One region of the Paenisporosarcina sp. genome, then DNA from elsewhere that is predicted to be linked to it. Evidence: a T-box and tRNA genes for the amino acid it is inferred to sense, from the RefSeq annotation. Region 1 holds a T-box; the other holds one or more tRNA genes.
The links. The T-box of region 1 lies ahead of argS (arginine--tRNA ligase). A T-box ahead of a tRNA ligase gene usually reads a tRNA of that ligase, here a tRNA-Arg.
Positions count from the first base shown of each region.

Region 2: it has a tRNA-Arg gene. The T-box ahead of argS (arginine--tRNA ligase) is inferred to sense a tRNA for this amino acid. The anticodon was not compared.

Region 1 is NZ_JBYNRN010000007.1:53,587-69,368, forward strand. It holds gene AC3EA5_RS02065 (hypothetical protein) at 1-89, shown strand, start outside; gene AC3EA5_RS02070 (hypothetical protein) at 214-459, shown strand; gene AC3EA5_RS02075 (histidine phosphatase family protein) at 510-1,091, shown strand; gene AC3EA5_RS02080 (four-helix bundle copper-binding protein) at 1,206-1,532, opposite strand; gene AC3EA5_RS02085 (F510_1955 family glycosylhydrolase) at 1,618-2,592, opposite strand; gene AC3EA5_RS02090 (metallophosphoesterase family protein) at 2,734-3,465, shown strand; gene AC3EA5_RS02095 (serine hydrolase domain-containing protein) at 3,519-4,547, opposite strand; gene AC3EA5_RS02100 (SRPBCC family protein) at 4,702-5,220, opposite strand; gene AC3EA5_RS02105 (transcriptional regulator) at 5,375-5,602, shown strand; gene AC3EA5_RS02110 (YolD-like family protein) at 5,599-5,955, shown strand; gene AC3EA5_RS02115 (hypothetical protein) at 6,114-7,277, opposite strand; gene AC3EA5_RS02120 (Sau3AI family type II restriction endonuclease) at 7,282-8,676, opposite strand; gene dcm (DNA (cytosine-5-)-methyltransferase) at 8,751-10,010, opposite strand; gene AC3EA5_RS02130 (GNAT family N-acetyltransferase) at 10,328-10,732, shown strand; gene AC3EA5_RS02135 (hypothetical protein) at 10,745-11,008, shown strand; T-box leader at 11,405-11,597, shown strand; gene argS (arginine--tRNA ligase) at 11,643-13,310, shown strand; gene AC3EA5_RS02145 (hypothetical protein) at 13,469-13,852, shown strand; gene AC3EA5_RS02150 (GNAT family N-acetyltransferase) at 13,839-14,258, shown strand; gene AC3EA5_RS02155 (DUF4349 domain-containing protein) at 14,525-15,454, shown strand; gene AC3EA5_RS02160 (HAD hydrolase-like protein) at 15,499-15,782, opposite strand, start outside.
Region 2 is NZ_JBYNRN010000021.1:89,664-105,445, reverse strand. It holds gene AC3EA5_RS08210 (gluconeogenesis factor YvcK family protein) at 1-3, shown strand, start outside; gene whiA (DNA-binding protein WhiA) at 32-985, shown strand; gene AC3EA5_RS08200 (HPr family phosphocarrier protein) at 1,064-1,321, shown strand; tRNA gene AC3EA5_RS08195 (tRNA-Arg) at 1,409-1,480, opposite strand; gene clpP (ATP-dependent Clp endopeptidase proteolytic subunit ClpP) at 1,650-2,243, shown strand; gene AC3EA5_RS08185 (LemA family protein) at 2,654-3,232, shown strand; gene AC3EA5_RS08180 (TPM domain-containing protein) at 3,229-4,014, shown strand; gene AC3EA5_RS08175 (glutaredoxin family protein) at 4,043-4,276, shown strand; gene AC3EA5_RS08170 (sugar-binding transcriptional regulator) at 4,839-5,876, shown strand; gene gap (type I glyceraldehyde-3-phosphate dehydrogenase) at 5,889-6,896, shown strand; gene AC3EA5_RS08160 (phosphoglycerate kinase) at 7,095-8,264, shown strand; gene tpiA (triose-phosphate isomerase) at 8,277-9,038, shown strand; gene gpmI (2,3-bisphosphoglycerate-independent phosphoglycerate mutase) at 9,031-10,575, shown strand; gene eno (phosphopyruvate hydratase) at 10,578-11,873, shown strand; gene AC3EA5_RS08140 (DUF4871 domain-containing protein) at 12,314-12,760, opposite strand; gene AC3EA5_RS08135 (phosphotransferase family protein) at 13,337-14,275, opposite strand; gene secG (preprotein translocase subunit SecG) at 14,425-14,652, shown strand; gene AC3EA5_RS08125 (alpha/beta hydrolase) at 14,858-15,604, shown strand; gene rnr (ribonuclease R) at 15,648-15,782, shown strand, end outside.

The DNA of each region.
Region 1 (15,782 bases):
TTATTTTAAAATTCGCCTCATTCTTGCTCGGGGTATTCATCTTAGGCTTATTAGTTTTATCTTGGAAAATTTTCACTCTATTTGAATAACAATTAAATTACTCTAAGAAGTAGTAAAGCTCTTGTTAGCATTCAACTATAAGGTGTTTAGCAAGTGCTATATGAACTAATGGTGTTCACAAATCTAAGCTATAAGACTGACTAGCGACCAGTAGTGATAAAATTGATTATTGAAATCGATGGTTATTTTCATCAAGTTGTTCTTTCTGGGAAAAAGTGTTCCAAACAACAGTTAAAGCAAAAATATTTGCAAGTAAAGAAATTAACCTATGAGATGAAAGATCTTCCAAATGTATTTTGCAGGATTCATAACTTTGAACATATTCCTTATGACTGCAATATACAAGTTGATTTTGTTATTGATACTGATACGGATAGGATTTATTCACCCTCTTATTGAACTGAAAAGGCAGTAGAAAAACAAAAGAAACTTATTGGGGATGAAGTATATTGAGTACTGTTATTTATATGGTGAGACACGGTGAGTCGCCAAAAGAAGGAAATGACCGAACAAGGGGATTAACCGATAAAGGTTATTTAGATGCTCAACGAGTAACTGACATATTGAAAGATGAAAAAATCGATGCAGTTGTTTCAAGTCCATACATACGTTCATTATTGACTGTTGAAAAGATTGCTCAACAAATAGGACAAGAAGTTTTAGTCTTTGAGGATTTAAAAGAGAGGATATTTTCTCCTGAAAACAAAAGATTAGAGGATAAAGAATTAGTACAGATTTTGGATAAGTCATTTTTCGATTCGAATTTCTCCTTAGAGGGAGGAGAATCAAATGCTGATTGTCAAAAAAGAGCTATAAGAGTTTTAAAAGAACTACTAGATACTATGAGAAATAAAAAAGTAGTTATTGGAACCCACGGGGCTATTATGACATTGATGATGGGGTATTTCGATAGCACCTATGACTTGGATTTTTTACATAGCACATCAAAACCTGATATTTATAGAATGGAATTCAATGAACAGGAATTACTGAACGTTCAAAGAATATGGGGTGTTAGTGTTAACATGTAAACAACCAAATTGTAGGTCTTCTAAATCAATTGCTAAAACGATGGAACCTAATAAGTGTGAAACGTATAAAAGAGCCTAATTCAAATAGCGAATTAAGGCTCTTTTATACGTGTATTAAGCTACCATTGCACGGCAAGCTTCTGCACATTTGCGACATGCCTCAGCACAACGTTGGCAATGGTCGTGGTCATGTTTGCCACATTCCTCTGCACAACGATCACAAATTTTCGCACATAACTCACAAATTTCTTTAACAAATGGGCTGTTACGAGTCATGGCTTGCATGGCATAACTACACGCATCCGCACATTCTCGATCGAGTCGGATACATGGAGCCATCATTTTGACATCCTCTTCTTTGAGACAGGAGTCAAAGCAAACATTACACGCCTCTAAACATTCCTGACAGGCCTTCAAACAATCTTCATAGGACATATTCAAATTTCTTCTCCTCGCTTTCTTCAAGTGATTAGTAGTATCCTTCCCTTGAAAAAGCACTTTAAACTTGATTTACCCATAAAGTTCCTTATTTTACCGAACCTTTATTCAGTAATTGTTCCCAAGTCGCACCACCATCGGTTGACTGGTAGACATCATTTTGGAGCGTAGCAAAGGTTAATTCCTTCGTATTCGTTGGGTGCTGTGCCATAAAGATAATGGAATTCTCAGCAGTTAACTCAGGAATAACGAGCGCTTCACCTTCTCCTGAAGCTAAATCTTTCTTATGCAGTACCATCTTGTCATCTTTTAATTCAGCGATGTACGCAGCATCTGTTCCTTGCATCACATAAGTGGTGTAAACGCCTTCGACTGCCAGTTCAAACGATTTCCCTCCATCGTTAGATGCATAAACACCGCGTTCTGTGCCAATCGCTACCGTATCCGCTTCCGTTGGATGAGCTGAAATATTCGACATCTGCTGTGCATCAAAGCCTTCCATTGCCATCGTTTCCCAAGACTCGCCTAAATCATCCGTGTAAAAGAATCCATTTTCCATGCCTTCAACTGGCATTTGATTGAATACATAAATTCGTCCCGATTCATAACCGGCACCTAAATAGTGAAAATCGATTTCGCCTTCAAAAGCATATTGTTCAAACGATTCACCTAAATTCGTGCTTTTCAATAAACCCAGGGGATTCTCATAGTCTGAGCCAGGTTCAGGATGTCCACTTGAAACAAAGCCATCGGATACTGCATGGAATCCCATATAATCATGCTTTTCAGTCTTCGTTTGTTTCCAAACACCATCTTCATACATCACAGGTCCGTGATGAGAGGCAATCATAAATGCATCTCCTGAAGCGGGGTAGCCAAGTCCATGGATATGATCTACTTTCAAATCAGTTGTATCTACATAAAACCCTTCACTTGGAAGAGTTGGTTCTGCTTGAGTTTCCGCTTTTTTCGTATCGTTTTTAGCGTCCGACGAGGGTTCATCATTCGAACAGGCAGAAAGTGTAGCTGCTGCCACCCCTAAAATAAGCATCCATTTTTTCATTTTCATTCACTCGCTTTCGTCAATAAAGTACCAATACTGCCCTCATTATACCCAAAACTCGGTTGAAAAGGCTTTCCATCTGCCTCTTGTAGGTAAATGAGGTAAACTATTGTTACGAACTTGTGAAAAGGACTGAAACAGATGAAACTAGCGATTATCACAGATATCCATGGAAATGAACTTGCATTACAAGCGGTTTTACAAGAAATTGACAAGCGGGGGGACATCAATGAAATTTGGTGTTTAGGCGACATGATTGCCATGGGACCGGACTCAAACGAAGTACTCGACATTCTATTTGGTCGATCAGATATCCGAATGATCACAGGAAATCACGATGAAGCGATCTTGTCATTAATTGCAGGTGAAGGCCACCCTGAAACTTATAAACACACACGTGAGCATCATCAATGGATTGCTGAACGATTAAATCCGAACCATGTGGCTATGCTTAAACAATTGCCACGCATTATTGAAAAACAAGTGAATGACACGCGCATTCTAGGGATTCACTATCATATAGAAGAAAACAAACGACAAGTCCATATTCAAGACGAACCGTTTTACACAATCCAAGAAGCAACACTTGAAAACATGCAACATATGTTTAGCGATTACCCTGCAGACATCATCTGTTTTGGTCATCACCATCCAGAACATGATTTTCAAGCGGATGGGAAAATGTATCTCAATCCAGGCGCACTTGGCGTATCAAAAGGCGAGACAGCTCCATACGGCATCATCGACCTCAGTGGAAATGAACCAATCATCACCATTCATCACGCTACCTATGACAAAAAAGCATTCCTAGAAAAATTTGACCGGCTACAAGTTCCTCAAAGAGAAACCCTGTTCAAACTTTTTTATACGTAAATTTAGACAAGAAAACAGAGCTTGCACCATTACGGGTGTAAGCTCTGTTTTTCTTATGTAGATGTATGAATGGCATCCTCAATACTTTTCATCAGTTGGAATGCACCAGTGGACTGATTGCAGCAGATGACAACTTTAATCGAATTCCCAGGATAATAAGCAGAGTGAAAGCTAACTCCTGGGTCATAACCCATAACATGATATTTGAAAATGCGATCATTTTCGGTTTTCTTCATCCATACACCATAGCCATAGAAGTCAACTTCACTTTCCTGAGCGTGGGAGGTGAGTAACTGCTGAGTATAGGCTTCACTTAGTAGTTGATTGTTCATCAATGCATCCCACAGCCGATTCATGTCATGGACAGTAACAAATGCTCCTCCATCTGAACCCCCTCTTGCGGGCAATGAATAAATATTTGTTTTCCATGTTCCATCTTGGTTATCAATATAACCCTGCGCCGTATTAGGAGGGAGGGCATCCATTTCAAAATATCCCGAATCTACCATCCCAGCTTTATTGAAAATATGTTCCTGAATGTAGTCAGCAAAATTCATCTGACTCGCCTGTTCCACTATTAAACCAAGTAAAATATATCCGGCATTATTATAGTGAAACCGTTCCCCTGGTTTGAATTTCATGGCTTGATCTTGAAATAACGGCATGAAATCCTTCAAATTTCTAATTCGATACATGGGGTTTTCAACCCATAACTCTTCAAAGTCATCCATCACTTCCTCGTCAAAATAATCAGGAATTCCAGATGTATGTGTGAGTAGATGATGGATGGTGATTTCTTCATCAAAATTCGGAAACTGAAGATCGAGACATTCATTTAACTTTGAATCAAAAGAAAGCTTTCTCTCCTCTACAAGCTGACAAATGGCTATAGCCGTAAAAAGCTTGCAACCTGAAGCAATTCCATACCTTGTCAATGTACGGTTTTGTAACTGTTCAGAACGATTGGCATACCCTTTGTTTACTTCAGCTAAATTTTCGTTGTTCTCTTTTATCAGTGCCGAGCCTGAAAAGTTGTGATTGATTTCTATTTCTGCAATACGTTTTTTCATATGTATGTTCATAATACCCTCCAAAAAACTGCATGTATCTATCCCTTAACTACATTCGATACAATAAAGAAATTTCCTTTTTATTGTACATAAATGGCTACCGTAGTTAATAAAGGCTACAAAAAAGCACTGCGATTGCAGTGCATTTAGAAGTTTTCTATTTGTCTTAACTTACTTCTTCTAGATAACCATCTAATCTTTCAAATTGTGATTCTAATCCTTGAACGATTCCCATATCCTTCACTTGCTGAAGAGATTCTTCAGATGAGAAATGGGAGCGAATAAGAAGTTTCGTTTTGTCGCCATCGTCTACAAAATCCATAGTGATTAAAATATCAGGTATGGCACCAGGGATGTTGCCTTCTTCATCGGAAAACGAATCTGTGTAGACAATTTTTTCTGGCACAACGATTTCATGATACACAGCTTTTCCCCAAGACTCATGACCAAAAAATTCTCCCTGGCTTTCATCCTTACAGCGCATGCAATAATGCCAAACGCCGTCAGGTTTAAATTCAAATGTACGATTTTCCGTTTCCCATCCTTGCGGTCCCCACCATCTTTCTAAATGGTCTGACTTAGCGAACATCTCAAATACCAACTTCTGTGGTGCATCAAAAATGCGCTCCATTACAAGATCTTGACCTTCCACAGTAGTTGAAATTAACCTTTTGTTTTCAGACATTCTGTTTCACTCCTCCGTTATGTTTAGTTACATCCACTATACCTAAATCGATTGTATTTCTCGAGGAATAACAGATTTCTTGAAATTCCCATATCTTTTTTCTTGAAAAGAGAACATGTGTTCGTTTATAATCAAGAAAAAGGAGGCAACTGAAATGAAAGAGGTCATTGTAAAAGGAATGAAACGGCATGATGTATTAGAGATGGTTTACCTAGCGAAGGATGGGAAAATTTCTAAAAGACGAGTAAAAGTCATTAAATCGTATCATGATACCTTTCAAGCGTTCTGTTTTACCAAACAAGCTAAACGCACTTTTTACTATGAACAAATTCTCGCGGTCATCCCAGTAACTCGACAAGAAAGAAAGGAAGTCATTTCATGAAAATCAATCGTGGGCTAAAAGTTCAAGGTGATCTCAAAGACCGAGGCAAGATTAAATGGACAGCTATGATGCTGCCAGAACATGTAGCCCAATTACGTGAATGGCAAGCCGATCATGACAAAGTGAAAAAACCCGTGCTCGACGACTTCGACTTCGACACCATGCAAGAAGAAATCGAACGCGCACTTACAAGCCAATTCGAAACACGCCTAACAACTTGGAAAAACGGCGAACTTCATACCCACCAAGGCACCATAAAAGAAGCCAACAAACAATACCTCCGCTACGAAGACCCATTCGGCATTCACCAACTACCACTCAATGAACTTGTTGGAGTCATGCTTTTAACGTAACTCGAAATACCAATAAGATATCTTTATCAACAATTCAGTATGAATAGACCAAATTTGACCTTCTCATATACAGTCAGAAATGCCCTGAAGTCTAATTAAATTCGTTTAGTTGGTAAACACAGGGCATTGTATGGCAAGAATCTTTGCTGAGTAAAGGTTTATGTATTAGGTGTGTTATCATTTTGTGAATTAACTCCCACCTCCACAAATTCAAGATTTTTAGTTTTTTCATTAAATTTGTATTTAATTAATCTTAAATTATCCCAGTGCTTAGTGATAGCAGGGCGACGTCCTTTCACAAAGGTGCGTTTTCCGGCTACGTTTTTTAAACCAACTACATCTTCAGGGAAATCTTGAGCCACCACGAATGCCTCAATCATTGAATAATCTCCAAAGCTATATTCTTGATTTACCCAATCAACATATTTCATAAGTTGATTAATAACTTCTTTATCAGCTATATCTTTTTTAATTTCTATAGTTAAATATTTCGATATAGTTGAGAAAGAAGGAATGAAGCGATATCCAAACACGTCCATTTTATCCATGTAATCAACTGGCTTGAATGGTGATGCTACGACTTGGTGAGATAAATAATCCCAATTTCCGAATATCCCATCAGGATTATTTTTAATATAATCTATAACGCCAACTTCTATAGCCATTTCATGACCAATTCTAGAATTATTTGCTGCAAGAGCTAAGACATTCTTGGCGTTAATTCGATAATCGTCATTAATTAGAAACTGAATTCTATTATGTAATTTATCCGATTGTGAAAATACATTTTGGGGATTTGTAATTTCATTCTCATTTGTTTTTAAAATAATATCAATTAATGCTTTATTTTCAGTGTCATCTATTTTAATGAATGATAATTTCCATAACACTCTCAACATTTTAAAGGCTTCAGGATTAGAAGCTAATACGTCATCCATATCTATACCATTCTTGAAAAAATAAGGTGCATTTTCAAAAGTACATAAAAATCTATTTCCTAAATTGAATGAAGACTTATTTAAAATCATTTTATTTTTTAATTTTGAAAATTTCTCTGCTACCGGGATATCTGCGCCAGGGAAATTCAGGTGTTTACATTCACCGTTAATATTTATTAATTTTCCTACACCGTAAATTTTTCTAGCAATAAAAAAATATACATTATCACCTTCTGACATGGAGACATAATCTGCAAATGTTCCTTCATGATGTGCTCTCCAAATGTTTTTTAAAGGTACATTTAAATTAGTACTGTATACACCGTTATTAACAAGTTCATTTAATGAATCAGTACTATCAAGTGTGAAAATATAGCCAGCCATCAATTCAGCTCCTAGTATGTGTTTGTGTAATTAAATGTGTTACAAATTCCTTATCCAACCAAAAAGCTTGTTTAGCTATCATTTGCCCATCAGGTAAAAGTGTTTTGTCCTGTCCGTTTCTACCTTTTGGTCTAATGTGGCAAAGACCATTAAACCCTGGTGAAGGTAAATTATTTCTAGCTACAACAGTATTTCCTCTTGCGATTATGTCGATTTGGATTCCATCATTAATTTGCTTTTGAACAGTTTGATAGAATTCTTTCAAGTGTGTATCAATTTGACTAATAGGCATATTCCATAGTTGAATCCCTTTGAAAAATAATTCCCGATTTTTATTTTGACGTTCAGTTTCTTTGAATTCAAAAATAATAAACAAGAACTTAGTCTGCTCAAAATAATTATTTAGCCAACTATCTTCCCAATCTTCCTTAGACCATGCATTGAAGTCTATATTTTTAAAGGACATATGTTCTTTTGGGATGCCATTAGGTTCAAGACGTATCGTTTTGAATTGTATGTTGGCCTTCGAGAATTCTTCAATATCATCAAGTTTAGTTCCTTTTATACCTAATAAGGCACTTACGAATTCAGGAACAAAACTTTTTGAACTGTTAATTGTGATTCCATTTTCGAATGCAATTTGCGAAAGAGTTTTTCCAATATAAGGGGTAAATCTATCGTTTAGAATTTCTTCGAGCGTTCGAGTTTTTAATTCTTGGCTATTTGTTATGGAAACCATATCTTTATTCGAAAGTATCTTTCTTGCCACGCCCGTCATGTAACTTGCTTTTAAACTGTATGCCCTTTGCATCGCTGGTAATGTGTTATAAGGTTGTGTTCTAAGGGATTCTTTATTTTTCCCTTTAGTACACGCTGCTAAGTAAATGGTGTCAGCTTCAGAAAGTTCATGGGCTTTTCCAGACTTAATTTTATTGGTTATAAACTCCCAATCGTTTTTTATAATCTGTAAATCCTCTTCACTATAAGTTAAGAGATGACTTTTAAGAACTTGATATTGTGATCGATGCACATCTGGAAGCCATTGATAGAACATGAGAAGTATTTTCTGATTCTTCTTCCAAAAACTAGATGTATTAAATGTGTTTAGGATTTCTGTGTGATAGTTAATGATGTTTAATACCAATCGTTCTTTAGCAGAAATGGAACCGTTTTTATTTAATTTTAGTGGAGTGACTTTTAATTCAATTCCTAATTCCAAGAAGTCTGCCTCGGATTTAGAATTTATTTCATAACCAAAAAAGCTTTCTTCGATAATTTGTCCAAGTTGCCCTTTTGCCTTAGGATTGGTAATTCTCCCACTCAGATCTATTTCTCCGAATGTTTTTCCTTCAGCTTCTTTTGCTTTGTATAGAAGTATTTCTTCTGTTTCATAAATCATGAATGGACCTCCTAAAACAAGAAATTGTTATATCAAGATTTTACCATATAAAGAAAAAAGCCGATACCGGAGTATCAGCTTTGCAATGCTAATTCTAATTGAATTTCAGCAACCTTATTTGTTCTTTCTATTTCTTCAATTCGATGACCCATTCTTTCAATTAAACCAACCACCAAAGCATTTCCCATACAAAAATAGCGCATACGATCTGACATCGTGTTTGTCCAATTATCATCAAATCCATTTAATCTTTCACATTCCAATGGTGTTAGGAAACGTTTTCTACCATTCACTTCAACTATATGTGTACTTCGATTGGTTGAACCTTCACTAGTTAGCATAGTTCTACCAGGTTTGTCTAAATCATCAGTAGGGGACATACCACCTTCAGAAAACTGATAAACATGTCCATCTGCCGTTTTTCGTTCAATTTTCTTTGGACCTCGAAGATATGCAAACTTTTCACTCGTAGCTTCAGACAAATAGAATTTCTCATCAACATCATCTTCACTAATCAAAATCTCTCTTAATGTGATGGCTTTTTCTTCTTTTGGAATCACTTGTGTAGTAAATACATATCCATCTTTCATATATCCAGCAGTATGGAATCCGAAAGAGAATGTTTCAGATATTGCTACAATATCATCAGGAAGTGTTACTGAACTAATTCGATTTTTATATGGCTCAAACTCAACTGGGAATGGCTTGGCAAAGAACCCTTCATTATAAACAATTTGATCTTCAGAAAAATTGCTTTGGGCTTGTCCGAAAGATATTCCATTTTTGTAAGCAAAAATGAAAACACGTCTTCTTCTTTGAGCAAATCCGTAATCTGCGGCATTAATAACACGCCACTCAACTGTATAATCCAAATCCCTAAAGGTAGCTAACATAACTGCAAAATCACGTCCCCGCTGAGAAGAAGGGGATTTTAAAAGTCTATCGACATTTTCTAATAATATATACTTTGGATTTGTGCTCTCAATTACGCGTTTAATCTCCCAGAAAAGAACTCCTTTTTTCCCTTGGAGTCCTTTTTCACCAGAAAGGCTTCGAGCTACTGAATAGTCTTGGCATGGAAAGCCACCAACTACTAAATTTGGTTCTAAGTCCGCAAATGCGTCATTTGAAACGGTAGTTATATCTTCATTCGAATGTATTCCATCTTTAAAGTTATGCTTATAGCAATCGAAAGCATCTTGAGCTTTTCGAGAAGGTTCCCATTGGTTCCCCCATACTACTTCAAATAAATCGGGGTTCGCTTTCTCGAGACCTAAACGAAAGCCACCGACACCAGCAAATAACTCAATTACTTTTAATTTAGAATCTTGCATATACGAACACCCTTTCGCTTTTTCTTTATTATACAACATTTTATTGAAAAGATCAAGATCGAAACGTCACAAATTTAAGTATTTTATTCGAAATTCACAAGACCTGCTTTATAAAATCAATTTTGGAAATTGATAACACACAATCAGAATTTTCCTACAATATATACGGGGGTTCTGATATTCTTTAATTAATAATATCCAAATGTATGTTTTTGTAGAAATACCAATTAAACAGTAAGAGGTGTACTTTAATGTTACTCTACAATTGATTCATACAGAAATACTCCCATTAAAAGAACAAATGGAGGGTTCTGAAAATGATTTACACAACATCTACTAAGGGTATAAATGTTAATCAGTTAAACGGTTTTTTTGTGAATTGGCCGAATCCGCCTTCTCCTGAAGTTCACTTAAAGTTATTGAACAACAGTTCACATATCGTGTTAGCAATTGAAGAAGATTCGAATCAAATCGTAGGATTTATTACCGCTATAAGTGATAGCGTTTTATCAGCTTATATCCCCTTTTTAGAAGTTTTACCATCTCATCAAGGTAAAGGAATTGGACTAGAATTGGTACAGAGAATGTTTGCTACGCTGAAGGATATTTATATGATTGACTTAATGTGTGACATGGAGTTGCAGGTTTATTATGAGAAATTTGGTATGCAACCATCCAATGGAATGATAAAAAGAAATTTTACAAAGCAGTCAGGTTTGTAAGGGGAGAAATATATGGAGTTTGATACATTGAAGTGGGTGCTTCTAGGGGTTTCTGTACTTCTATTTGCAATTAAGTTTTATGTGAAACGCGAGTCACTTTTATGGGGCATTATTTTTTACACGTTTGTTTATGCGGCCATGAGTTATTATGTGTATTTCAATGATTGGCGACAAGGTTGGAAGTTAGCGTTCTTACTGATCGCTTCGTTTGCATTTTGGCAGTTTTTATTTAAAGAAATTGCTCAATTCCGTAGGTTGCGTGCTGCACGTCGTTAATCGGTTTTTTCAATATTCATTGAAAGAAGAGTGCTTATGGAGAATATTAAATCAGGATTTAATAATTTCTCACTAAGAATAAAGAGCATGTTTAAATTGTTCCAATTAGAGCCTTTATGGTTCAAGGTATTCATTTTGATTACATTGCTTACAACTATTATTTTTAGTAGCTCTGCCTTTTCTGGGAACTTACTTTATGAAGGTATATCTAAATTGGCAGCGGCTCTCTTCTTCGCGGTTTATGGCTATAAAATGAACACGAATCGGAAGGTTTCGAAGATTTTTTATGGATTAGCAGGTCTTTGCTTCGTGCTAGTGGTGTTAGCCTTCCTAAATTAATAACTGTAATCTATTAGAAAATGTTGACAATTAATTTGGGGTTTGTTAAATTCAATAACAATATCTAAGAAAAAGAGAGTAGCGACATCTGATACAAAAGCGAGCGGGGGATGGTGGAAGCCCGGTGTAAAAGAGTTGTGAACCGCACTTTTGAGATGCTTTTAGTAGCCGGAACTCCCCGTTATGGAGAAAGTGGCCATATATTTGGCAATTTGAGTGGTACCGCGGAAGTTAAGCTTTCGTCTCATGTTTGATGAGACGAGGGCTTTTTTTATTTATTTTAGGAGGTTTTCTGATGAAGCAGGACATTTTAGAAATATTGCAAGGCATTGTTCCGGAACTGGTTGATGAAAATATGATTGAAGAGCCGACTTATACTCATTTAGGAGATTATGCATTTCCTTGCTTCTCGCTCGCAAAGCTATTAAAAAAATCTCCCGTTTTGATTGCAGAAGAAATCGCTCAACGTATTAGTGATCCTCGCGTTCAAACGGCCAAAGCAGTTAATGGCTATGTGAATTTCTTTATGAATAAATCCTATTTTTCTCAACACATCTTGGAAACAATCATTAACCAATCCAATCAATATGGTTCCTCACATATTGGTCAGGGTAGCGTTGTCACTATTGATATGTCTTCCCCAAACATCGCAAAACCATTTTCAATGGGCCATTTACGTTCGACAGTCATTGGCAATTCCATCTCCCTGTTGTTAGAAAAGAGTGGGTACCAACCTGTGAAAATTAATTATTTGGGTGATTGGGGAACTCAGTTCGGGAAATTGCTTGTTGCCTATCGGTTGTGGGGAAGTGAAAAGGAAGTTCAGGATGCGCCAATTGAGACTTTGTTAGCTCTCTACATTCGTTTTCATGAAGAAGCAGAAACAGATGAAACCTTAAATGATCAAGGACGGGCAGCGTTTAAATCACTTGAAGATGGGGATACCGAAGCCTTAGCCTTATGGGAATGGTTCCGAACGGAGTCCTTAAAAGAATTTCAAAAAATTTACGATTTATTAGGTGTTTCTTTCGATTCTGAAAATGGAGAAGCTTACTACAACGACAAGATGGAACCAATTGTAGAAGAGTTAACTCAAAAACAATTATTAGTTGAATCTGATGGTGCTCAAGTCGTTGAAATAGGGGATGACATTCCACCTTGCTTAATAAAAAAATCAGATGGTGCAACTCTATATGCAACAAGAGATATTACGGCAGCATTAGACCGAAAACACACATATAACTTCGCGAAATCCCTATACGTCGTGGGGAATGAACAGAGTCTACACTTTAAGCAAATTAAAACTGTTCTTAACAAAATGGGCTACGATTGGTCAGCATCTATTCAACATGTTCCATTTGGCTTGATCTTAAAAGACGGAGAGAAGCTTTCAACTCGCAAAGGAAATATTATTTTGCTGGAGCGTGTCTTAAAAGAAGCCATTCAATTATCTTCCGTAAATATCGAAGAGAAGAATCCGAATTTAAAAAATAAAATCGAAGTCGCTGAAGCAATAGGTGTTGGGGCCATTATTTTTAGTGATTTAAAACAGCACCGGAAGCATGATATCGAGTTTAACTTAACAAAAATGCTTCAAACGGAAGGTGAGACGGGTCCTTATATACAATATACTTGCGCTAGAGCGTACTCCATTTTAAGAAAAGCTGAAACCAACCCACATGATGTTCAAGTTAAAGATGTTAATGACTATGAGTGGGCAATCATTAAATTACTCAATCAATTCCCTAACGTGGTAAGTAGGGCGACTACTTCACTAGATCCATCTTTAATCGCAAAATTCGCAGTAGCTCTAGCGCAGTCATTCAATTCTTTTTATGGAAATGTCCAAGTGCTAACTGAGGATGAAGGTCGTTATTATCGTCTTGTATTGGTCCATAGTGTAACAATCGTGTTAACAGAAGCATTAAGACTATTAGGAATGAAAGCACCTCAAGAAATGTAAGTTGGTAGTTCTTTTAGAAAAATAACCTTAAAAAATAATAGTTGGAAACTACCTGTATTCACGGAATGAGAACTATGATAAATTTATATTGTAAAAATTTACAAAATAGTTTTTTTATATTATGTGAAGTAACTAGGTTTTTTAATGGAGGAAGAATTGTGCAACTGAAAAAACTATCTAATGATAATCACGAAGAAGTTATAAAATTTTTTGAGGATGATAAATTGTATTATTATTTCTTGATTGATGGATTAATTAAAAATAATTATCAAGGTGATTTTAAAGTATTTGGAGAATATCAGGATAATCAATTAGTTTCTATATTAGTGAATAATTTTAATAATATTACTTATTTCTCAAAGTCAGATAGAGACATTAGTATTTATAAAAACTTACTAAAAGAATTAACTTACTCAAAGTTAAGTGGACCGAGCTCCCTTATGCAAAAGTTTACTCCGTATGTCGATGAAGGAAAATACACTGTCCTATTTAGGTGTAGTAAAAAATATTTCTGCTTCGAGAAAGCTCATGGAGCCAATTAAAATAATTGAAACAGAAGATGAAATTAGAATGCAATATGATTTATTATTATCCACAAATGAGTTTTCAAAAAGCCTACCTAAAGAAAAGAAGGAATATGTTCGACTTGAATATAAGAGATTGAAAGATACCAGTGACCGTACAGTGTTTTTAGAGGTGAATGAAGAAATGGTGTCTTCTTGTTCTACAATAATGGAAGACAAAAACAGTGCCATTGTTATTGGTGTAGTTACAAATCCAAAGTTTAGAAATAAGGGATATGGAACTGAAGTGTTGATAGGGTTATTTCAAATGTTGTTGGAAGAAGGAAAATATCCATACTTATTTTATAATAATCCAGCAGCTAGAAGTGTATATCAAAAAATTGGAATGACTGAAGTCTGCGAGTGGCGAGTGATTACTATTTAACGTTTTTCCTTATTCAAACTTCTGAAAAATTTATCAGTTCAGTTATTTTTTATTGAAATCACCAATATTATTAAACACGGAAACAATAAAGAAGACAATCCAATACGAAGTTTTGAGGCAGCCGAAATTGTATCTTCGGCTGCTTCTTTTTTGTGTAGAGGAATCACATCTTTCAAACCAAACCTCAAGTAATTATTTTTTTGAGAACTGTAACATTTTTCCTTATGGCTACGTCAAAGTTTATATAGAGATAGGGGGCAGTTGAAATGAAGAAAAAGATGTTGGGGTTATTATTGTTGGCCATTATGTTGGTATTGGCAGCTTGTAGTGCGAGTGATGAGATGTCCGAATCAAATGAATCTTACCCTCAAGATATGGCGGATAAGGAAAGTTCAAATGAAATCGCAACAGAGGAATCAGAAAATGTGGCGAGTGATTCGAGTCAAACAAGTGATTCAGACGAATCTGCTGAAGTGTCGACAAAAGGGGCAGTTGTTGAAACGAATCGCATGATTATTCACCAAGCGAGTTTAAGTGTGAATGTGAAGGAACTGGACAAAGCGCAAGCAAATATTGAACAGAAAGTAGCGCATTACGGTGGGTACATTGTGGAATCTAATGTTTATAAAGAAGATGACCAAACGAGCAGCGGGAAAATGGTTGTCCGTATTCCTGAAAAGCATTTCGAGAAATTTTTAGCAGACGCTGAAGGGCAAGTGGCTAAGGTCCTTGAACGAAATGTTACTGGGCAAGATGTAACGGAACAATATGTCGATTTGCAATCACGTGTTAAATCGAAGAGAGCTGTTGAAGAACGATTACTAGCGTTTATGAGTAAAGCACAAAAAACAGAGGACTTATTAAAGATTTCATCTGACTTAGCGAAAGTACAAGAAGAGATTGAAGTGATGGTAGGAAAGATGAAATATCTTGAAAATCAAACATCCTTCTCTACAGTTGAATTATTAATGTATGAAAATAAAGTAGTCGTACCCGAAATCGAAAGCAAAGAGCTAAATACATGGGAGAAAACGAAAAAACAATTAGCGACTAGTACCAATTCATTGCTTGCTACTGGTTCAGCTTTAATCATATTCTTTATTGGAAACTTGCCAGTGTTACTTATTTTGGCGTTGATTGGATTAGGCGTGTATTGGTTTGTTCGAAAAAGATTGCGTCATGTAAAGAAATCGTGAAAATAAAGCAGCTCCAATAAGGGGCTGCTTTTGTCATGTCCAAATTATACAAGTTGAAAACTCTGTACAACATCTATTATTTCCATCAAATCATCAATGACGAAATCAGCTTGAGCTAGTTCATTTTCTTGTGAAAAATCAAATCGACACCCAATTGAATGTAAGTTGTTATGTTTGGCTGCTTGTATATCGGAAAGTCGGTCTCCAATGACCATTCCGTCTGTAATGCGATGTAGTTTGATGATTTCTGTTACGAGATCCGTCTTGTTTTGTGTATGTATTTGTTGGATGCTAAACGTTTTGGTCACCCATTGATCGAGACCATAAT
Region 2 (15,782 bases), on a different contig from region 1:
TAACATCTTCCTTCCGAAAGGGGGAGTTCCCATGTCATTTGCGTCAGAAACAAAAAAAGAATTAACTCAAGCAGCATCTACCCCTTGTTGTTCAAAGGCGGAGTTATCTGCACTAATACGTATGAACGGTTCCCTTTCCTTTGCCAATAGAGCTTTAAGTCTAGATGTGCAAACTGAAAACGCAGCGATCGCGCGAAGACTCTATACACTGATGAAAGAATTGTATCCATATCAGGTGGAATTGCTGGTTCGTAAAAAAATGCGCTTAAAAAAGAATAACGTGTACATTTGCCGTGTTCGTGACGGTGCGAAGGCTTTGCTGGAAGATTTGAAAATTATTTCTGATGACTTTCAGTTCAATCATACGATTTCAAAAGAGTTAGTGAAAAAGAAATGTTGTAAACGTGCTTATTTAAGAGGTGCGTTTTTAGCTGGAGGATCTGTTAATAATCCCGAAACATCAGCTTATCACTTAGAAATTTACTCTTCTTATAAAGATCACAGCGAAGCATTAGTTGCTCTAATGAATGGATTTGGACTAAATGCCAAAACGATTGAACGCAAAAAAGGGTTTGTCACGTATTTAAAAGAAGCAGAAAAAATTTCTGACTTTTTAAGTATAACGGGTGCACATATGGCTTTATTGAAATTTGAAGATGTCCGTATCTTACGGGATATGAGAAATAGTGTTAACCGACTTGTTAATTGTGAAACGGCTAATTTGAATAAAACCATTAGTGCTGCTATTCGACAAGTAGACAATATACGATTTATTGATAATGTCATGGGAATTGATCAATTACCGGAGAAATTACGTGAAATCGCTCGTTTACGAGTTGAATATCAAGATGTGACGTTGAAAGAATTAGGCGAGATGGTTTCCACAGGCACCGTTAGTAAGTCGGGAATAAATCATAGATTGCGAAAGCTTGATGAGATTGCAGATGCACTTAGAAGTGGGACAAGTTTAGATAAAGTGAAATGATAGTTGTCTGAAACACATACATCAGCTAACATAGTAACAATATACGTACGGATTTTTGCTAAGGGGGGAATTTAGAGAATGTTGGATCGACAAGTTGAGGTAACTTTAAAATCAGGACTACAAGCAAGGCAAGCTGCTCTTTTTGTTCAAGAAGCAAACCGCTATCAAGCGGATGTTTATTTACAAAAAGATGATAAAAAAGTAAATGCTAAAAGTATTATGGGGATTATGAGCTTAGCGATAAGCAAAGGCTCCCAAGTTGTCATTAGTGCGGATGGTTCTGATGAGGAACAAGCTGTATCTGGATTAATTGCGATGATTCAAAAAGAAGATTGAACACACTGAGGAATACATTTGCATAGGTTAAGATAGAAAAAACAGCTTTCACCATTTAAGGTGAAAGCTGAATTTTTCTTCTGACAACGCCCTCGGCGAGGATCGAACTCACATTTTAAGCTTCGGAGGCTTACGTGCTATCCATTGCACCACGAGGGCAAGCGACTTTTCTATTATACAAATTAGCTATCAACAATTCAACTAGACATTTGAGAACGTTATATTTGACCATCCTTGACCATATTGTATATGATAAGGATATAGCTGAGAGGCAATCGTCATCTCAGGATATTAGAAAAAGAATTTACGTTTGAAGGAGGCAATTTCAATGAACTTAATTCCTACAGTTATTGAACAAACTAGTCGTGGAGAGCGTGCTTATGACATTTATTCACGTCTATTAAAAGACCGTGTCATTATGCTTGGAAGTGGAATAGATGACAATGTATCTAATGCCATCGTAGCTCAATTATTATTCTTGGAAGCAGAAGATCCAGAAAAAGACATTTCCATTTACATCAATAGCCCTGGTGGTAGTATCACAGCAGGTATGGCAATTTACGACGTTATGCAATTTATCAAACCAGACGTACAAACCGTTTGTATTGGTATGGCTGCATCAATGGGTGCATTCTTACTTGCAGCTGGAACAAAAGGTAAGCGATATACATTACCAAATGCAGAAGTAATGATTCACCAACCACTTGGTGGAGCACAAGGGCAAGCAACTGAAATTGAAATTGCTGCTAAACGCATTTTGTTCCTTCGTGAAAAGTTAAATGGTATTTTATCAGAACGTACAGGTCAACCAATTGAAGTAATCGCGAAAGATACAGACCGTGATAACTTTATGACGGCTGAACGTGCGAAAGAATATGGTTTAGTAGACCATATTATTACACGTAGTGATTTGAAAAAATAATTTCCAAAGGGGCTGTCTAAAAGTCATTTATTGACTTATAGATGGTCCCTTTTCCTATTTTGCAATTTCCGTTTCAGACGGACGCGTTCCGCGGGCATGACTTCAGTCTCCTCGTCACTTCGCTCCTCCGGGGCCTTCAGTTCATGCTATTCCCGCTGGAGTCGCCGTCTTCCACTCCAATTCATTACCTAATTAAGAACGAGGTTTTTTAAAATGTACTTTTAAAAATAAATACAATAAACCCCATCTTTTATTTCTGGAATTATGTTAATACTTATTGGACACGCCTATTTATTCCATTATATAAATTCTCACTAGATTCAAAAAATCCTTTTCATATTAAATGATGCAGGTTTTAAACTTTATTAAATAAGGTAGACATTGACTATACTATTGAAGAGGTGAAGGATATGAAAAAAGGATTAATTCCGATACTTGTGATCGTAGGTATTATTGTTGTTTTAGCACTTATGTTAATTCCTAGTTATAACGGATTTGTTGAAGGTGAAGAAAATGTTGATGCAGCTTACGCTCAAGTAGATAATCAATTACAGAGACGTTTAGATTTAATTCCTAACTTAGTGAAGACAGTTGAAGCGTTTGCAAAACAAGAACGTGATGTTATTGCAAGTGTAACTGAAGCACGGGCAAAATTAGCAGGTGCAAATTCACCGCAAGATCAAGCTGAAGCAAATGATGAATTATCGGGGGCTTTAAGCCGTTTATTGGTGGTTGTCGAAAATTATCCTGTTTTAAAATCAGATGCTAATTTCCGACAATTAATGGATGAACTTGCTGGTACGGAAAATCGACTAGTTGTAGCTCGACAAGATTATAATACAGAAGTTGCTTCGTTCAATAAAAAAGTGAAACGATTCCCTGGTGCCATGTTGGCGGGCATTTTTGGATTTGATGAAAAAGAATACTTTAAAGCAGATGCAGCTGCACAAGATGCACCTGTTGTAGACTTTGGAGGGGACGGGGAATGATGAAAAAAGGCGCGCTTTTCATAGGAATTGCGCTTCTTTTTTTCATGTCGCTTTCGCCAATGATTCAAGCGGCAACTGTTCCTAAACCAACTGGTGATATTTACGTTCAAGATTTCGCAGGATTATTAAGTAGTGATCAAAAAGCTGAATTGAATCGAATTGCTTCTCAGTTAGAAGATGGGACGGGTGCTCAAATTGCCGTATTAACAATTGATTCCCTTGAAGGCGAGGATATTGAGGGTTTTTCAAATCGTGCATTCAGAGAGTATGAGTTAGGTAGTTCTGAAGAAAACAATGGCGTCATGCTTGTGATTGCCATGGAAGAACGTGAACTATGGGCGGAAGTAGGTTATGGTTTAGAAGGAGCTTTACCTGATGGCAAGGTAGGCAGAATTTTAGATGAATTTACAGTGCCGTATATGCAACAGGATGCACCAGATGAAGCAATATTTAATACGATGAAAGTTTTTTATGAAGAAATTGCAAAGGAATATAATTGGGATGGCGAATCGGTAAACCCTGTTCAACCCGAAAATAGTAACGAAGGTGGGGGCGTATCTATGTCTACCATTGTCATGATTATTATTATCGTCATTTTATTCACCATATTTTCAAACCGTGGTGGTGGAGGAATGGGTCCTGGCTCAAGAGGACGACGTGGTGGAATTCCAATGATAGGACCTGGTTCATTTGGTGGAGGATTTGGTAGCGGTGGAGGCGGAGGTTTCCGATCTGGTGGAGGAGGTTCTTCTGGCGGTGGTGGAGCTGGTCGAAGCTTTTAAAGGCAACAATCAATGAAGGAGTATGAAGATGCAAATACAATTTTACACACGTCCCAATTGTCCACTGTGCGACGAAGCGAAGCTGATGCTACAGCTTGTTGCTGAAGATGTGGACTTTGAAATTGAAGAAATTAATATCGAACAAAATGATCAAATTCATGAAAAATACCTGATTCGTATTCCTGTCATTGAAAAAGATGGTCAAGTAATACAAGAAGGAAGAATTGATTATCCTACATTGCTAGAAGCGCTAAGTAAATAATTAGCGCATTGGACCGTAGGAAATAAACACTCGTAAAAAAGATATCACCAAATTTTAAAAGTGGTCGCCTAATTCATTCGCTTTCCGCGGACGAAATAGACGACCACTTTTCTACTAAGATAGCGTTAAGATAGGTTCTTTTAATTACCCAGTCAAATAGAACAGACTTTAAAGACCTTTTAACATAACTAGAAATTTCTTTAGTTGTAAGTGGAGTAATAAAATTAAATTTGTAAGTCCTTACACGTAAAACAAAATTATTATGACTGCTATTTCCGTTGATTGAAATGGAGGCGGCGACTCCGAGGGGATAAGCACGAACTTTAGACCCTGGACTGAGCACAGCGAAGGAAGCGGCTAAAGCCGTGCCCCCGGAACGCGTCCGCCTAAATGTAAATCAACAGATTCATTTGTTTATTATTTCAAGTGCTAAGTAATTAATTAGCGCTTTTTTGTTTGCATTTTAAATTAATTAAGCGTAAACTAAAATCATTAAGCGGGACGCATTTTAAAGTGGTGGGACAAATATTGTCCAACTAAAAGGGGGATTGAGGAGAATCTTATGAATAACTTACTCCAAGCACAATTAAAAATAGTTCCAGAAATGCCTTTATTAATACAGAAAAGATACAAAGTGTTGATGGCGATTTTGTTAGCAGGAGAAATCGGCAGGCGTTCGTTAAGTGAACTGGTTCATTTAACAGAACGAGAAACAAGAAAAGAAACTGATTTATTAAATCAACAAGGTTTAATCACAATTCGATCAGCAGGCATGGAAATCACACAAGAGGGTAAAGATGTTTTAGACACCTTAAAAGATGTCATTCATGAATGGTCAGGGCTCATTCAGCTTGAGCAACAGCTGCAACAAACTTACAACCTTTCTCGTGTCATCATTGTGCCGGGCGATAGTGAAGAAAATAATTTAGCAAAATCATTACTTGGTCAAGTGGCTGCTAAGCAACTCAATTGCTTGACGCAACCAAAACAAATCGTTGCGGTTACAGGTGGAGGTACAATCGCTTCAATTGCGGAATACCTGACACAATTTGTGAAGCAAAAGACGTTAACGTATGTTGCTGCACGAGGTGGTATTGGAGAAGAGGTTCAACTCCAAGCGAATACAATTGCCGCTTCCTTTGCAACAGCTACCAATGGTTTATCAAGAACTCTTTATTTGCCAGATCATTTAAGTGAAGAAGCCTACAATATGATGATGAAAGAACCGGTCATTAAAGAAATGCTTGAGCTTTACGACCAAACTTCTGTTGTGATTCATGGAATTGGTGATGCAATGGAAATGGCGAGGCGACGCAATTCAACGCCAGAAGAAATTCAAACCATTGAACAAGCAGGAGCTGTTGGTGAAGCCTTTGGTTATTATTTCAATAAAGATGGAAAAGCAGTCCATCGTATTCGGACTGTGGGTATTCAATTGAAGCAATTAGAAAGTGTGCAACATTTATTGGCTGTGGCAGGTGGGTCATCAAAAGCAACCGCCATAGGATCTTATTTAAAGCATGCACCTCCACAGACTGTATTAATTACAGATGAAGGTGCTGCAAAAGAATTAGTAAAACAAAACCGCGATATAAATTAGGAGGAAAATTAGATGACTTTAAAATTAGCGATTAATGGATTTGGACGTATTGGACGAGTAGTATTCAGAGAAGCTTTACAACAAGGTGAAGTGGAAGTAGTAGCAATTAACGATTTAACAGATGCTGCGATGCTTGCACATCTATTGAAATACGATTCAGTACATGGCATTTTTGATGCTGACGTTTCTTCTGAAGGTGAATTCTTAGTAGTCAATGGTAAAAAGGTTCGCGTTTATGCAGAAAAAGATCCTTCAGTATTACCTTGGAAAGACTTAGAAATCGATATCGTGATTGAAAGTACTGGTATTTTCCGTGACGTTGAATCTGCAGGTAAACATCTTGAAGCAGGAGCTAAAAAAGTTATCGTATCTTCTCCTGGTAAGAGCGGCATGTCAACTTTCGTAATGGGTGTTAACCATGAAACATACAATGCTGACACAGATCACGTTGTTTCGAACGCATCATGTACAACAAATAGCTTAGCTCCAGTAGCTAAAGTTCTTCATGAACAATTTGGTATTAAACGTGGAATGATGACAACGATTCATTCATATACAAATGACCAACGAATTCTAGATTTACCACATGAAGATTACCGTCGTGCACGTGCGGCTGCAGAATCAATGATTCCAACGTCAACAGGTGCTGCAGCAGCAGTATCATTAGTGCTTCCTGAGTTGAAAGGTAAATTAGATGGTATGGCTGTTCGCGTACCAACACCAAACGTTTCATTAGTAGATTTAGTTGTAGAACTTGAAAAAGATGTAACGACTGAAGAAGTAAATGCAGCTTTAAAATCTGCATCTGAAAATGAACTGAATGGTTATTTAGAATACAATGAATTGCCTTTAGTATCACGTGATTACAATGGTAATTCAGCTTCATCAACTGTTGACGGATTATCAACAATGGTTCTTGAGAAAAACATGGTGAAAGTTCTTTCATGGTATGACAATGAAACCGGCTATTCATCACGTTGTATCGACCTTGCTCTACACATGTACAGCAAAGGATTATAAGACTTTAAGTCATAGAGGAAAGTAGCGAAACTCGCTTTTAACCTCTATAATAGAAGAGGGTAAAAGGAACGGAGGTACCCTCCGTTCCTTCTTTTTATACTGATAGGAAAGTAAAGCTTTCACGCTCAGTATAAAAAGAAACATTAGCTTGCACCATTACGGATGTGGAGGAGATTCTTCTTGAAACAAAAACAGACAATGCAACATGTAGAACTAGGTGGAAAACGAGTTTTTTGCCGAGTAGATTTTAATGTACCGATGGAAAATGGTGAAATTACGGACGATACACGTATCCGTGCAGCATTACCAACTATTCAACATTTAATCGACAAAGATGCAAAAGTCATTTTGGCTAGCCATATGGGACGACCAAAAGGTGAGGTTACAGAAGAATTCCGATTGAATGCTGTTGGAAAGCATTTAAGTATTTTATTACATAAACCTGTTTTGAAATTAGATGAATCAATTGGCGAAAGCGTGGAAACAGCTATTGCTGAGATGAAAAATGGAGAGGTTGTTCTCCTTGAAAATGTACGTTTCCATAAAGGCGAAGAAAAGAACGATCCTGAATTAGCTGAGAAATTTGCGAAGCTAGCAGATGTTTATGTAAATGATGCATTTGGTGCTGCACATCGTGCTCATGCATCTACTGAAGGAATTGCAAAGCATTTACCAGCAGTTTCTGGTTTATTGATGGAAAAGGAACTAGATGTACTAGGTAAAGCATTATCTCAACCTGAACGTCCTTTCACTGCCATTATTGGTGGTTCTAAAGTTAAAGATAAAATTGGTGTCATTAATCACCTATTAGATAAAGTGGACAACCTGTTAATTGGTGGTGGCTTATCTTATACATTCTCGAAAGCGCAAGGATATGAAATCGGGAAATCTTTACTTGAGGAAGATAAGATTGAGTTAGCTAAATCATTTATTGAAAAGGCAAAAGAAAAAGGCGTAAAACTATATTTACCGATAGATGTAGTCGTTGCGAGCGAGTTTTCAAAGGATGCTGAAACGAAAGTAGTGGATATTACAGATATCCCGTCTGACTGGATGGGGTTAGATATCGGACCGAAAACGTCAGCTCAATATGCGGACGTGATTCAAAATTCGAAACTAATTATTTGGAATGGACCTATGGGCGTGTTTGAATTGACACCATTTGAAGCGGGAACGAAAGGCGTTGCACAAGCGATGGCTTCTTCTCAAGCCTATACAGTAATTGGTGGTGGAGATTCTGCTGCAGCTGTTGAAAAGTTTGAAGTTGCGGATCAAATGGACCACATCTCTACCGGTGGCGGTGCCTCGTTAGAATTTATGGAGGGCAAAGACTTGCCTGGAGTAGAAGCTTTAAACGATCAAAAATAAGGAGGAATTCGTATGAGAAAACCGATTATTGCTGGTAACTGGAAAATGTACAAAACACTATCTGAAGCGAAGCAATTTGCTGAAGAAGTAAGAGGACTAGCGCCAGATGCTGGGAAAATAGATTCTGTTATATGCGCACCTTCTTTATTCTTAGAGCCATTAACCCATATTGTAGCTGATTCAGCTATTTCTCTTGGTGCACAAAATATGCACTATGAAGTTGAAGGTGCATTTACCGGAGAAGTCAGTCCAGTTCAATTAGCTGATTTAGACATAACGTATGTTATTTTAGGTCACTCTGAGCGACGTCAATATTTTAATGAAACCGATGAAGCTGTTAATAAAAAAGCACATGCGGCGTTCGCTCATTCATTATCTCCAATTGTTTGTGTAGGCGAAACTTTAGAAGAGCGTGAAGCTAGCCAAACGACTGCCAAAGTAGAGGGCCAAGTAGAAAAAGCTCTTGCTGGTTTGTCAGCAGAACAAGTAAAAACAATGGTTATTGCATACGAACCTATTTGGGCAATCGGTACAGGAAAAACAGCTACTTCTGATGATGCAAATGATGTGTGCCAATCTATTCGTGAAAAAGTTGCTCAATTATATAGTCAAGATGTAGCGGATGCTGTTCGTATTCAGTATGGTGGATCGGTAAAACCAGAAAATATCGCGGAATTGCTTTCGAAAACTCATATCGATGGTGCACTAGTCGGTGGAGCAAGTCTTGAATCATCGTCATTCGTGAAATTATTGGAGGCAGGCACGCATGCCTAAATCCCCAGTAGCTTTAATTATTCTTGATGGTTTCGCGCTTCGAAATGAAGTATTTGGAAATGCCGTTGCCCAAGCAAAGAAACCAAACTTTGATCGGTATTGGAATGACTACTCGCATGCTTCTTTAATTGCTTCCGGGAATGCAGTTGGCCTTCCTGAAGGACAAATGGGGAATTCAGAAGTTGGTCATTTAAACATTGGTGCAGGACGAATTGTGTATCAAAACTTGACTCGTATTCATAAATCAATTGCAGATGGAGACTTCTATCAAAATGCAGCATTTCTAGAAGCAATCGCTCATGTAAAAGCTCATGGTTCTAAGCTTCACTTGATGGGCTTACTGTCTGATGGTGGCGTGCATTCGCATTATGAGCATCTATTTGCTTTATTACAAGTTGCTAAAACTCACGGTTTAGAGGATGTATTTGTACATGGCTTCTTAGATGGGCGAGATGTGGGTCCTAAAACGGCTTTAACTTATATTGAAGAAACTGAACGTCAAATGAAAGAAATTGGCATTGGTCAATTTGCGAGTATAAGTGGTCGTTATTATGCAATGGATCGTGACCGCAGATGGGAACGACTAGAGAAAGCATACCGAGTCCTCGTAGATGGTGTTGGTGAGGTTGCTTCATCTGCAAGTGCTGGCGTAATGGCTTCATATGATTTGGACTTAGCAGATGAATTTGTTCTACCTTTTTCAATCATGGAAAATGGAAAGCCATTAGCTACCATTGATTCAAATGACGCGGTCATTTTCTTTAATTTTAGACCCGACCGAGCGATTCAATTATCTTCAGTCTTTACCAATCCAAGTTGTGAAACGACTTTTGCTTTAAGTCCAAAGCATCCGACTGATTTGAAGTTTGTTACCTTTACTTCCTATAGTGAAGACGTCAAAGCATCGGTTGCTTATGACAATGAAGACTTAAAGAATACCGTTGGAGAAGTACTATCTTTAAATGGCAAAACACAATTGAGAATTGCTGAAACAGAAAAGTATCCACATGTGACGTTTTTCATGAGTGGCGGGAGAGAAGAACGCTTCCCTGGTGAAGAACGAATCTTAATCGACTCACCGAAAGTTGCCACCTATGATTTACAACCAGAAATGAGTGCTTATGAAGTGACGGATGCTTTACTCGCAGCAATCGAATCGGATAAGTTTGATGCCATTCTTTTAAACTTTGCTAATCCAGATATGGTTGGACATAGTGGAATGCTCGAACCCACTATACGAGCAATCGAAGTTGTGGATGAATGTCTTGGTAAAATCGTAGATGCCATTTTAGCGAAAAATGGTTCTGCAATTATCACTGCAGACCATGGGAATTCGGATGAAGTTGTGACTGTTGAAGGGACACCGATGACAGCTCATACAACGAATCCAGTTCCAGTCATTGTGACGCAACGTAATGTGGATTTACGTACAGATGGCATTTTAGCCGATTTAGCTCCAACCATGTTACACTTATTAGGTATCGAACCACCGCCTGAAATGACAGGTAAAACACTACTAAAAGCTGAGGAGATATAAACATGCCAATAATTACACATTTACAAGCTCGTGAAGTATTAGATTCTCGTGGGAACCCAACAATCGAAGTAGAAGTATTCACGGAAAGCGGAGCTTTTGGCCGCGCAATCGTTCCGTCTGGAGCATCCACAGGAGAATATGAAGCAGTTGAGCTTCGTGATGGTGACAAAGGTCGTTACCTTGGTAAGGGTGTCTTAAAAGCAGTAGAAAACGTAAACGAAATTATTGCAAATGAATTAGAAGAGAACTACAACGTACTGGACCAAGTTTCAATCGATAAAGCGATGATCGAACTTGATGGTACTGAAAACAAAGCTAAACTAGGTGCTAATGCCATTCTAGGTGTATCAATCGCTGTAGCGCATGCTGCTGCTGATTACTTAGACATTCCTTTGTATCAATACCTAGGTGGATTTAATGCGAAGCAATTACCGGTGCCAATGATGAATATCTTAAACGGTGGTGCTCATGCCGATAATAATGTCGATATTCAAGAATTCATGGTTATGCCTGTAGGCGCTGAATCTTTCCGTCATGGTTTACGTATGGGTGCTGAAATTTTCCATAGCTTAAAAGCTGTGTTACAAGAAAAAGGATTAAATACAGCAGTTGGTGATGAGGGTGGATTTGCACCAAACCTTGCTTCAAATGAAGAAGCAATCACGACGATTTTAACGGCCATTGAAAGAGCAGGTTACAAGCCAGGAGAAGAAGTTCTTTTAGCAATGGACGTTGCATCTTCTGAGTTTTTCAACAAAGAAGATGGCAAATACCACTTGGTAGGAGAAGGTATTGTCAAAACTTCTGAAGAAATGGTGGACTATTATGCAGAACTTTGCGATAAATACCCAATCATTTCAATTGAAGATGGATTAGATGAGAACGACTGGGCTGGTCATAAATTATTGACTGAACGTTTAGGCGATCGCATCCAACTTGTTGGAGATGATTTGTTTGTAACGAATACAACGAAGTTATCACGTGGAATTGAAGAAGGCGTTGGTAACTCGATTTTAATTAAAGTGAACCAAATCGGTACATTAACAGAAACATTTGATGCAATCGAAATGGCAAAACGTGCTGGTTATACAACGGTTATTTCTCATCGTTCTGGTGAGTCTGAAGATGCAACGATTGCTGATATTGCAGTTGCAACGAATGCTGGTCAAATTAAAACGGGTGCACCTTCTCGTTCAGACCGTGTAGCTAAGTACAATCAACTTCTTCGTATTGAAGATCAGTTGTATGATACAGCTCAATATCTTGGGTTGAAGACTTTTTATAACTTGAAGAAATAATAAATCAAAAGGAACTGTCCGAATGCCATCAAATCTTGGCTAGGGCAGTTCTTTTTTTGTATTGATTAAGTTAACCGAGATCTATTAAAGAAAATTTAAAGAAGGTGTCCCATAAGAGCAGATTTTCATTTCGGCGGACGCGTTCCGCGGGCAAGACTTCAGCCGCTTCCCTCGCGATGCTCAGTCCAGGGTCTTCAGTTCTTGCTGATTCCGCTGGAGTCTCCGCCTGCATTTCAATCAGCTGTATATTGTATAAAACAAATCAACCTCTTTACAGAATTAAGAGCTCCAATTTGATAAAGTGTTTTAAGAATTGGTTATGTTAAAGTTAATGTTTGATTTAGTATAGAAAAATGAGCGTGGATATGCTTATCCATGCTCATTTTTTTCTGTCTTTTTTCATTAAAGCACCCGTTGAATAAGAGACAATTCTTTAATTATCATTCTTGGGTAACATCAACATTTATTTCATCAAAAAATTTCTCATCTATATAGACCTTTAACTTCCATATTCCTGATGATGGAAACAATACTGCTGATCGAGCGTGTCCATTTATCACATCACCACGAGGAGTTAATTGTTCATCTTTAAATGTTATCGGATTAACTGTTGCTTCTTCGCCGTACTTAAACGCTTTTACTTCCCACTCTTTGTTAGATATATCTTCAGTACCCCAAAAATGCCACATCCACTTTTGTCCATTTTCCGTAACTGTTTTTGGACCGATTATTCCAATACTACCTTCTTTACCAAACATTTCACCAAACTCTGATGTAAAGGTTGGACTATTATCTTCCCATTGTTCTTCTTTAATTGTTTCTTCTGATTTACAAGCTGTCAAAATAAAAAAAATAAACAATATCAGCATCAACGAAGTTTTTCTCAAAGAACTTCCCCTACCTTTTTTAATAAACTGTCCCCGTTATACGTATTTTTCTTTGAACTTTCTTCTTTTACGTATCTTTTTCCTTCCTAACTCCATATTTTTCTTATTTTTTTATTGAACCAAACTGCTGCGTTAGTTAAAGAAACCTCTTACAATTAAATTTTCTTAAACTTAGATATAACTATCCATAAACTTGCTATCAATAATAATGCTAACAACAGCCATGAAATCAATACAAAGGGAATTCCTGAATATCCTTTACCAAGCACATATATCTGTAACCAACAATAAATGAGACCATATATAAGTACTATGACCGGTATGAATCGTCTTATATTTGCGTGCTTCACTAACATATACAGCCCTATTGTCAAAATAAACATCGTTACAACAAATAACGGTAGCGACCATGAGAGTTCAAAAATACGCAAGTCCATTCCAACACCTCCAAACTAAACTCACCTTTAATTATAAAATCTAAAAATAGAGAAACCCATTTTCCATATTTATTAACGTAATCAACTTTCTCCTTTAACAGGACCTAACCATTAATTAATAAGAACAAATAACTTTTACTTATTTACAACTCTTTATCAGAAAAAAGATAGAAGATAATTCTTCAAGAGTTAACACTTCATTCATATCAATGTACCCATCCAAATAATTAGGTATATGACTAAATCTATGGAGCAGAAGAAGTTGCATTAAATAAGTCCGTGATGAATCTGTTAGTGCCATCCCGTATGCAGATAAGAAATTCTTAGTTAGTGATGGGGTTGGGTAATAATTAAATAAGATAGGTCCGAGTAAATCATAAGTAGGCTCTCCTATAAAACAGTCAGCGAAGTCAATTAGACCAGTCACTCTCCATCTACCATCTGCTTGATTGACGAGTAAATTAAATGGTGTATATTCTCCGGTTAATAGCACTTTTTGAGAAGAAGGAACAAATGTTGAAACATACTTTTCAAGTTGCTCGACTAGTTGAGGGGCTAAACCTGTTTTAGAGTGATGTGTTGTGACTTGTTTCTTTTGAGTGGAAATCCATTCAAAATAGGTATGATTTATATGTGAATAATTCTCAACGGGAAGAGTATGCATTTGTTTGATTAAAAAACCTACATCTGTTGCAATGTCCAACTGTTCTTTCAGGGATAATTTTTCCCATACATCAATAAGTAGCTCACCACTTACTCGTGTCAAGATTAAAAAATGCCATTTTCCGATTGAACCTTGCTTCACAATTGAAGGAACCTCTACTGATATTTTTGACCAATCTGTTCTCTCGAGCACTTCAGTTTCAATGACAAACTCTTCTCGATCGAATGGTGAAAATAATTTTAAGACTAAATCGTCATTAATTGCATAAACAATATTGCCTCCCATTGGGAATCGTTTTATCGAATGATAGGAGATATTTTCGTTATTTAATAGGTGTACTACGACTTCATCCCAGAGGGTGTCATTTTGATGGTTGTTTTTATAATCCTCGTGACTCATATGCTGTATATTCATAGATTACTCCTTTTAAACCGTATATAGTTCCATTTTAACAAATAGTCTGACACATTTATGTATGTATTTATCGTAACCTTATTGTACTTGTGTCTATTATTTGGTAAAATAGTTCTTGTTGTGATGTTTCTGATCAGGAGGTGGAACAAATGCATGCGTTGTTATTGACTTTACTTGTCATCGTGTCGCTAGCATTAATCGTTGTTGTGTTGTTACAATCAGGGAAAAGTGCAGGTTTATCAGGTGCCATCTCTGGCGGAGCTGAGCAACTTTTCGGTAAGCAAAAAGCTAGAGGAATTGACTTAGTTTTGCACCGAGTAACGATTGTATTAGCCGTATTATTTTTTATTTTGGCAATTGCCGTAACGAAATTATAATCAACATACGAACCGCCTGACCGATTGGATCGGTTGGGCGTTTTCTTTTTTTATTGTTTAATGAGTGTACATAATTGGTTTTCTATTAAAAAACTTATAAGCTTAGACTTAATGAAGGCAACTTGAATTTTCTAGTATTAAAAATAAATTTATGAAAAAACTAGAAAAGTGCATAACACTTTTCTTTTCGATGGAGGTTTTTTGAATGCGAATTGCGCAACCCAAACCGTTCTTTTTTGAAGCGGGTAAAAGAGCCGTCTTATTGCTCCATGGTTTTACTGGTAACTCGTCAGATGTTCGAATGTTAGGCAGATTTTTAGAAAAGAATGGGTATACCTCATTAGCGCCTCATTACAAGGGACATGGTGTTCCGCCAGAAGAGTTGATTAAAACCGGGCCAGCAGACTGGTGGAAGGATGTCATGAGAGGTTATGAACAATTAAAGGCTGCTGGATATAATGAAATTGCTGTTGCGGGATTATCATTAGGTGGTGTCTTTTCATTGAAATTAGGGTATACCGTACCTGTAAAGGGAATTGTCACGATGTGCGCACCGATGACAATGAAAACAACTGAACTGATGTATGAAGGTGTTATAAAATATGCACGAGATTATAAGCGATATGAAGGAAAAGAAGCCTCGCTTATCGAAGAAGAAGTAGAAGATTTGAAAAAGAGTTCAATGCCTTCATTACCAGATTTGCGTAAGCTCGTTTATGATGTTCGAGACCACGTAGATCATATCTACGCACCTTTGTTAGTCGTGCAAGGACGAAAAGATGATGTCATCGATGTAAACTCGGCAAATATCATTCATGATGAAGCCGAATCATTCGAAAAACAAATTAAGTGGTATGAAGAATCTGGTCACGTCATTACGCTAGACAAAGAAAAAGAACAATTACATGAAGACATATTAGAGTTTTTACAGACGCTAGAGTGGCAGGTGTAAAAACCGCCCTATAGGCACACTCTGTAAAAAGGAGGGATGAAAGATGGAACAAAATTTACAACAACGTTTACTGGATTTCATGCGCGAGGAAGAATACAGACCATTGACTGTTCAAGAGATAGAAAGTCAGTTTGGATTCGAAGATGCGGATGAGTTTAAAGAATTAGTGAAGACACTT